DNA from 2 places in the Bradyrhizobium sp. ORS 86 genome. Region 1 is predicted to be linked to the other one. Evidence: predicted binding sites of a transcription regulator. Region 1 holds the regulator's gene; the other holds the start of a gene.

The links. Region 1 encodes LexA, which represses DNA repair genes until DNA is damaged. Its sites were predicted from a motif close to TGTTCNNNNTGTGTTCNG; they were not measured.
Region 2: P6U25_RS03405 (ATP-dependent Clp protease adaptor ClpS) is a predicted target of LexA. The motif match lies at 2,886-2,903, and genes of this name have one in related genera.

The regions. Positions count from the first base shown of each region.
Region 1 is NZ_CP120699.1:3,761,622-3,766,038, reverse strand. Features, by position in the region: gene glp (gephyrin-like molybdotransferase Glp) at 1-1,147, shown strand, start outside; gene lexA (transcriptional repressor LexA) at 1,370-2,074, shown strand; gene P6U25_RS17330 (hypothetical protein) at 2,376-2,804, shown strand; gene P6U25_RS17325 (hypothetical protein) at 2,952-3,182, shown strand; gene P6U25_RS17320 (ComEC/Rec2 family competence protein) at 3,179-4,417, opposite strand, start outside.
Region 2 is NZ_CP120699.1:744,541-748,957, forward strand. Features, by position in the region: gene P6U25_RS03395 (class I SAM-dependent methyltransferase) at 1-589, opposite strand, end outside; gene P6U25_RS03400 (Rrf2 family transcriptional regulator) at 576-1,040, opposite strand; gene P6U25_RS03405 (ATP-dependent Clp protease adaptor ClpS) at 1,128-2,861, opposite strand; gene P6U25_RS03410 (mechanosensitive ion channel domain-containing protein) at 3,183-4,417, shown strand, end outside.

The DNA.
Region 1 (4,417 bases):
AGAGACGGTCGCGCTCGATGCCGCCTATCACCGCACGCTGGCACGCGATGTCGCGGCGCGTCGCACGCAGCCGCCGCAGCCGATGTCGGCAATGGACGGCTATGCGGTGCGCGCGGCCGATGCGTCCGACCTGTCGGCGAGGCTGAAGGTGATCGGCGAAGTCGCAGCCGGGCGTCCGTTCGAGCGCACGGTTGGCGTGGGTGAAGCGGTACGAATCTTCACCGGCGGCGTGATCCCCGACGGCGCCGACGCCGTCATCATCCAGGAAGATACCAGGACCGACGGCGGTCACATCACGATCACCGAGGCCGCCGCGAAGGGACGGCACATCCGCCTCGCGGGCGTCGACTTCCGCGAGGGCGATGTACTGCTTGCGGCCGGCAGTCGCCTCTCCGACCGCGCGCTGTCGCTCGCCGCGGCCATGAACTATCCGGAACTCGCCGTGCGCCGCCGCCCGAAGGTCGCGGTGCTGGCAACCGGCGACGAGCTGGTGATGCCGGGCTGCCGCCCCGGCCCCGGCCAGATCGTCTATTCCAACGGCTACGCGCTGCGGGCGCTTGCCCGCGCCGAGGGCGCGGAGACCGTCGATCTCGGGATCGCCGCCGACACCGTCGCTGCCACCACCGCCGGCATCCGCCGGGCACGGGAGGCGGACGCCGACATCTTGATCACCACAGGCGGCGCCTCGGTCGGCGACCACGATCTCGTCAAGCAGTCACTGGACGCCGAGGGAGTCCAGATGGCGTTCTGGCGGATCGCGATGCGGCCGGGTAAGCCGATGATGCACGGCCGGTTGGGAACGATGCGGGTGATCGGCCTGCCCGGAAACCCGGTGTCGTCGTATGTCTGCGCCTTCCTGTTCCTGGTGCCGTTGATTCGGGCCCTGAGCGGCCGAAAAGTGATTCATCATGTCCGCAAGAGCGCCCTGCTCGGCCGTGACCTCGCCGCCAACGATCAGCGCGAGGACTATCTCCGTGCGCGCCTCGAAGAGCGCGACGACGGCACGCTGATCGCAACACCCGTCAGCCAGCAGGACAGCTCGCTGCTGGGAAATCTCGCTGCGGCACGGGCACTTGTGATCCGTCCGCCGTTCGCGCCCGCGGCTGTCAAAGGCGAGGCGTGTGAGATTCTGACACTCCCTGAATGAGGCGTTGCGGCCGCGCCGATCGTGCGCAGTCGGCCGCATTCACCGGAAATTAAGTGGTTGCGGAACACATATCGAACATATAGTGTCCGTTCATGATTTGTTTCGAGTACTGGTGTCCACGAATGGGAGCGCGCTGAGGAGTGCCGCAAGTTTCGCGCTCCCGATCAGGCTCCCTGAAGGTCTCGGAATCGAACGACGCTATCAACCGGGGGAATACTCGAGATGCTCACGCGCAAACAGTACGAACTTCTGCGTTTCATCAATGAACGTCTGAAAGAGGCCGGCGTCCCGCCCTCCTTCGACGAGATGAAGGATGCGCTCGACCTGCGCTCGAAGTCCGGTATCCACCGCCTCATTACAGCGCTGGAAGAGCGCGGCTTCATCCGCCGCCTGCCGAACCGCGCCCGCGCCATCGAGGTGATCAAGCTTCCGGAGCTGTCGGCCGGCGGCGGCAACGGCCGCCGCGGCTTCACCCCGAGCGTCATCGAGGGCACGCTCGGCAAGCGCAGTAGCACGCCGCCGGTCGCCGAGGATGATGGCAACCGTCCGGTCGCCGTCCCCGTCATGGGCCGGATCGCGGCCGGCACGCCGATCGAGGCGCTGCAGACGCGCAGCCACACCATCAGCGTGCCGCCGGACATGCTCGGCGCCGGCGAACATTATGCGCTGGAGGTGCGTGGCGATTCCATGGTCGACGCCGGCATCCTCGACGGCGATATGGCGCTGATCCAGCGCAACGACACCGCCAATACCGGCGATATTGTGGTGGCGCTGATCGACGACGAGGAAGCGACGCTAAAGCGCTTCCGTCGCCGCGGCGCATCGATCGCGCTGGAGCCGGCCAACACCGCCTATGAAGTGCGCATCCTGCCGCCAAACCGCGTGCGAATCCAGGGCAAGCTGATCGGGCTCTATCGCAAATACTGACCGCACCCCAGGTCCAGGGGCGACCGCGTGCAGCGCGTCGTGTCTATGTGCAGTCGCACATCCGTTGCGAGGGAACGAGCAGCGCGCAACGCCGTTGCTTCATGGACTGCGCGGCGTGAGTGCCCTCCGGCGCGTCCTGATACCATCCGGACGGTGTAGCGTGTTTGTGATCGGAGGCTCGCGCTGCCAGTCGTACAATCGCCCAGAAACGGGAAGAACCTCGTTTGCTGTTGTCCACTCTGGTAGAGGCCCACGCCTCAGGAGAGGCATGGGTCGCTATCTCGAAATGAGGAGCCATCCGATGTGTGACTATAGTCTGCACGCCGTGGCATCGCGCCCCGCCATTGTCGGAGAGACGCTGATCACCACGACATTCCGCGGCACGTCAACCCGCGGCTTTGCTTCGGAGAGCGATCCGACTGTCGCGGTCTGCATGCTGCCCGGCACCGAGCTCGCGTTCGTCGAGAACGTCCGCTACGACAGCCGCTGGATCTGGACCAAGACGATCGGCTTCCGTGTCGGCGTGTTCAACGAAGTCGAGCCCGACGTGCCCGATCGCCATCATGATGCGGTCGAATTCCCCGACGGCAGCCACGTGCTGGTGACCCAGCTCGTCGAAGGACAACGCGTCACCGTGCTGCAGCTACCTGCTCTCCACCCGCCCGTCGTCGAGAAGCCGAAGGCGGTCGAGCGGCGGCCCTCTGCGTTCGCGTCGCTGTTTTTGGGTTGAGCGCATCATGGCCGCTGGATGAATTGTCCGGCGGCGGGTGACTTAAGCGATTTCGAGCGGCCCCGGACTTAGGGTTCCGGGGCGCATCGGGAGTTTGCGTTAGACGGCGCCTTGGCGCATCATCGGTCACGGACAAGGACGTGCTCGGTGGTCGACAAGGTCACATGGCAAAGGGCTGGACGCGTCACGGAGCCGGGCCGGTACATGTTCCGGTTCGGCTGGCTGACGGTGACGGCCGACGACCTGAAGATCTGGCAGCAATTTCCCGAAGCGACGTTCACCCTGGTCAGGAAGGCTGACGCCAACCCTGACTCGGACGAGTACCATCTTGGCGCCTTTGACCTGCCGAACACCGCTCCTCTGCCCGATCAGCCCTAATCGTCGCCTTGCAGGTCAGCCTCTGCCGGGGTCGCGTCCACCGCCGGACGCGGCGCACGGCCGGGTATGCGCAGCGTGGCCTCGCTCTCGGTATCGCCGGGAACCGCCGGCGACCACGGCCGGTCGATCCCGCCGGGCCTGACCACATCGACGGCAAAGCCGCCGCCGATGCGGCGCAGCATCAGGGCGCCGTGGCGCCGCAGCCGCTCGGCATCGATCACGGAGGCCGCGCAGCCCTGCGGCACCGGACGTACCGTCACGATCAGCGCCGCCCGCTCGCAATCGTCGACCAGCGCCTCAGGCCGCGTCGCCAACGAAACCAGCATGCCTCCAGTCCCCTGGGCCACACAGCCGCTCTCGTCACAGGAGACCCCGTCTTCGAGCGAGGGATCGGCGGCTGTCCGCGCATCGGCATCCGCCGCCAGCCATTCCTTCACCAAAAAGGCATCCTTGCCGCTCCGCATCAGATGCAGCCGCCCGTCGCCGCCGCGAACCGCGACATTGCGGCCATCGGCGGAGACCAGGACGTCCGGCTGCGGCACCCGCAGCGCCCAGATCAGCGCCACCGCAAGCAGGGCCGCGCCCGACCAGCGCAGCGGCGTGCGCAAGAGGCCGAGCAAGACGAGGCCGGCGCTCGCCACGATTAGCGGCCCGGTGCCGAACGCGGCCATCCGCCCGACCGCGCCCGGCAGGGCGGCGACCCATTGCGTCACCAAGATCATCCAATCGATGCCGACGCCCATGATCGCCCAGAACACGCCGTCGAACCCGAACGGCATGGCTGCGAGCCCGAGCAGACCTGCCGGCATCACCACCGCCGACACCACCGGCATCGCCGCGAGGTTGGCGAGCAGTCCGTAGGGCGTGACGCGGTGGAAATGAAACGCGGCGTAGGGCGTGGTCGCGAGCCCGGCGACCAGCGAAGCCAGCACCAGCATGGCGATCTCGCGCCCGCCCCACAGCGCCACCCGCGCCGTCACCGAATGATCGGGCGAGGCGAGCAGGCTCGGCATCCCGATCTGCACCAGCGCCACCAGCCCGAGGGTCGCCGCAAACGACATCTGGAAGCTCGGATGCACCAGCGCTTCCGGCGCGATCACGAGCACGATCAGCGCAGCCACCGCCAGCGTGCGAAAGGTGATCGCACGGCGGTCGACGATCACCGCGATCAGCACCACCGCCGTCATGAAAAATGATCGCTGGGTCGCAACCTCCGCCCCCGACAGCATGAGATA
Region 2 (4,417 bases), 3.0 Mb from region 1:
CAGCGGCAACGACAGCGGCGGCAAAGCGGCCGGGATCGGCCAGCGCGGTCAGGCCCGTCGCCGGCGATTGGACGGCCAGGTCCGGATAGAGCGTCCGGATGATCCGCGACACCATGAGATGCACTGCTGCGCCGTCCGGGCTCTTCCAGACGGCGATGGCCGCCGATCCGCCCGGCCGCGTCACCCGCGCCATCTCGCGCAGTCCGGCGCGCCAATCCACAAACAGCATGACGCCGAACACCGATGTCACGGCATCGAACGCAGCGTCCGGCAGATCGAGCGCCTGACCGTCCATCTGTTGCGCCTCGATATTCGCCACGCCATGCGCGCGGACCCGCTGCACCATCCCGGCGGAGAAGTCGATCGCGGTGACCTGCGCCCCGGTGCGGGCGGCGGCCAGCGCCGCGACGCCGGTGCCGGTCGCCACGTCGAGCACCTTCGACGACGGGCTGATCGCGAGCGTCGCCACCGCGGCTTCGGCGAAGTGCGCGGTGAACGGCTGCGACTGCGCGTCGTAGGTGGCGGCCATCTTGTCCCAACGTCCGGGGTCGCTGAACGGCAGATGGCCGGTCTGCTCACCGTGCTGCATGAACCTGCTCCTCGAGTGTCTGCTTGTGTTTGGCCAGCCGGCGCTTGAAATCCTTGGCCAGCGCGTCGAGCGTGACGGCGCCCAGCCGTGTCAGGAAGATCGCTTCGACCTCCCGAAACGTATCTCCGAGCGCGTCATTGACGGCCTGCTCGACCAGGCAGCCGGGGTTTTCCGAGCGATGGCTCATGGCGATGATCGTCGGCGCGCCGACCGCGCGATAGATGTCCGCGAGCGTGATGTCGGATGGTTCGCGCGCCAGCGTCCAGCCGCCGCCATGCCCCTTCTCGGAGTGGACGAGACCTTGCTCGCGCAGCCCGGCCATGACGCGACGGACAACGACCGGGTTGGTCCCCATCGCCCGGGCAAGCTGGTCTGATGTCACCGGCCCGGCCGCTCCGATCATGTGGAGAAGCCCGTGCAGTACACTCGATAAACGGCTATCGCGTATCATGTAACATTACATGTTACATGATAGCGACTGTGTCAAGTGCGAGCTCCAACATTGGAAGCGGCAAATGCGCCTGGACGCACCATGCAATTATCGCTGCGTGCTCAACGTCTGCGCGCCGCCGAGCAGTTTCACGTTGAGGTGGCCGCCGTCGAACAGCATCTCGCTCAGCGCTCCCTCGATATCGGCCGTCGTGACATTCTGGCTACCGTCGCGGGCGATGCTGGCCTGGGCGAGGCGGCGCATCAGCTCCTTGATGAAGGCCGCGCTGACGCCCTCGGTGCGGCGTACCGCGTCGTCGATGACCCCCTGGTCGAGCGGCAGGCCCTTGCCGTAGAGCCGGACCAGCTTGCCGCGGCCGATCTCGTCAGGCAGCGGCACCTCGATCGCCTGGTCGATGCGGCCGGGCCGGCCGGCCAGCGCACTTTCCAGCTCTTCCGGCCGGTTGGTGGTCAGCACGAACAGGATGTCACAGTCCTCCTTCAAGCCGTCCATCTCATTGAGCAGCTTGTTGAGCAGGGATTCCTCGCAAGGGCCGCCCATCTCCTCACGGCTGCGCGCGATCAAATCGACGTCCTCGATCACCACCATGCTTGGTTGCAGCAGGCGCGCAAGGCTCATATAGGCGCCGAGCAAGCCGACCTGCTCGGCGGTGATGATCAGTGTCGTGTGGCCCGGCAGGTTGGTGGCGAGATAGCGGATGGTATGGGTCTTGCCGGTGCCGGGCGGGCCGTAGAGCAAGATGCCCTTGCGCGTCGATTGGCCGAGCTTGCGCAGCAGCTCACGGCTTCCGACGAAATCGAGCACGTTGCGCTCGAGCAGTCGCAGTGTCCGGTCCGGCAGGATCACTGCGTCGCGATCGACCGTCGGCAGACGATGCACGGTGACGCCGCGCGAACGTCCGCGGTATTCGGCGTCGCCGTCGAGCGAGAGGATCTTGCCGCGATAGGAGCGCGCCGCATGCACGGCCGCTTCCAGCTCGGCAAGGGTCCGTTGCACGAGGGCATTGCCGGCGGCGCCGGCGGGCACCGCGAGTTCGATGCGCAGGGTCGGCTCGTAGCCGTACTCGCGATGGAAGCTGAGCAGCACGGCGTAGCGCAGCTCTCCGGTTCGGCACAGCCACAATCCATTGACCAGGCACTTCACCGGCTCCGCCTCGCCGACATCGACGTCGTGATATTGCGGAGGCGCGATTGCCGGCGCATCGCGGCTGTCCTTCATCAGCGCCGCGAACTCGATGGTCTCGTAGCGAGAGGCTTCGTGGATGCCGAAGAAGTGGAGCGGCGTGGTGAACAGCCTGTCGATCGCGATCTGAACGTCGGCGCGCATATGACCCGGAAACCGCCGTGACCGCGTCAGGATCTGGTTGCGCGGTATTCCGGCGAAATGCCATTCGAGCGCGGCGAAGGCATATCTGAACTCGTCGCTCGGCAATTCCTCCGAGCTGCGGCGTGCAGCGAGCAGGCAGTCGCTGCACAGGGAGGCTGTCGTGCCCGACAGAAATATCTCGGTAACCGCCCTCGGTGCTTCGCAGAGATCGCAGGGACGGCTGGCATCGGCGGATTCGGTGGTGATGAGCAACGGTTGGCCCTTGGAGCGGATCAGCCACTTCGCGCTCGTGAGCAATGCACGCGCGACCGGTGCGGGATAGGGGCCACACGGAATTGCGCCGTTGGCCTCGATCAAGGCTGCGGAGGCGATCGCATCTTGCTGAGATTTGCCGAACACCGTGCGCAACAGGTCCCGGACGAACTCAAGCGGCGTCTCGCCGTCGTCGTGAATGAAGAGCTGAACCGGACCATCATCGGCAAAGACGTCGTGCATGAGACCCCCAAACAACTGAAGCAAAAGAACAAAATAAGAACATCACAGAGGTTCCGGCGCGTCAAGCGAAAGATCGCCCGGGCTCAGCCCTGGCGTGTGATGAGCCGCTCGCCCGGCTTGCCTGAAAACGCATCCTGCATGCGTAAACGCGGCTCAACGCTTGTGACGATTGTGTTGCGACAAATGCCAAGAGATCGCCGTCACGGCGGCAAACTTCCGACACATCATCAAGGCGAAAAGGATCGATCCGACATGACGCGAGCGCGAGGGCAGATTCCAGGCCTGGGATTTGCTGTCGCGCAATTATTTTAAGAGGCTCTCGTGTCGCACAAACTTCGTTTTGCGATCCTTCTCGTCATCGCCCTGTTCGTTTCTCCTGCCATCGCGCAGCCCAGCGCCAAGCCGGCCCCGCCGCAGCAGCAGGCCAATACCGCCGATACGCTGACGCCGGAGCAGGCGAAGCGAGCGCTCGAAACGCTGCAGGACGACAGGAAGCGCGGCGAGATCATCAACACGCTGCGCGCGATCGCCAATGCCTCGCCGCAGGCGGCGCAACCCGCACCGGAAGAGCACTCCCCGATTCCACTCACCGCCGACAGCCTCGGCGCGCAGCTCCTGCTGATGGTGTCGGAGCAGGTCACCGACATGTCGCGCGAGGTCGCCGACGTTGCGCGGACGCTGACGCATTTCCCGGCCTTCTATTACTGGTTCGTGCGCACCGCCAATGATCCGGCGGCCTATGGCCTCCTGATCGACATCGCCTGGAAGCTTGCGCTGGTGCTCGGCTGCGCGCTGGCCGTCGAATGGGTGGCGTTCCGCCTGATCAAGCGGCCGGTGGCGTTTCTGGAATCGCGGCTGCCGCAGACCGCGCGCGTGCCGGTGCAGGCGCTCGCGGCCGCCACTCCGCCGTCCTCGGTCACCGACGTCACGCCGGAGCCGGAGTTGCAGCGCCGCCGGCTCAGCCTGGCCCGGGCCTGGCAATCGGTGGTCCGGCTGCCCTTCGTGCTCGGGCGCCTCTTGCTCGAATTGCTGCCGGTGGTCGTGTTCGTCGGCGTCGCCACTGCGCTGCTCGGCACCGAGATCGGCGACCAGTCGACCACGCGGCTGGTGATCCTCGCCGTCGTCAACGCCTACGCGTTCTCGCGCGCGCTGATCTGCGCGGTGCGGGCGCTGGCGGGACCGTTCGGTCTGTTCCGCATCCGCGCAGAGACCGCGGCCTACATCGAGATCTGGGCGCGGCGCATCGTCGCCGTCGGCGTCTCCGGCGTTTGCTTTGCCAATGTCGCGCTGCTGCTCGGCCTGCATCGCGCCGGCTATGCCGCGCTGCTGCGGCTCGTGATGCTGATCGTGCATCTCTTCCTCGTCGTCATCATCCTGCAGTGCCGCCGCCAGGTGGCGGATGCCATCCGCCCGCCGGCCGATCGCGTCGGGCTTGCGGCGCGGATCCGTAGCCGCGTCGCCGGGCTCTGGCATGTGCTGGCGATCGCGCTCGACCTTGCGCTGTGGGCGGTCTGGGCGCTCAACATCCGCAACGGCTATTCGCTGCTGCTGCAATA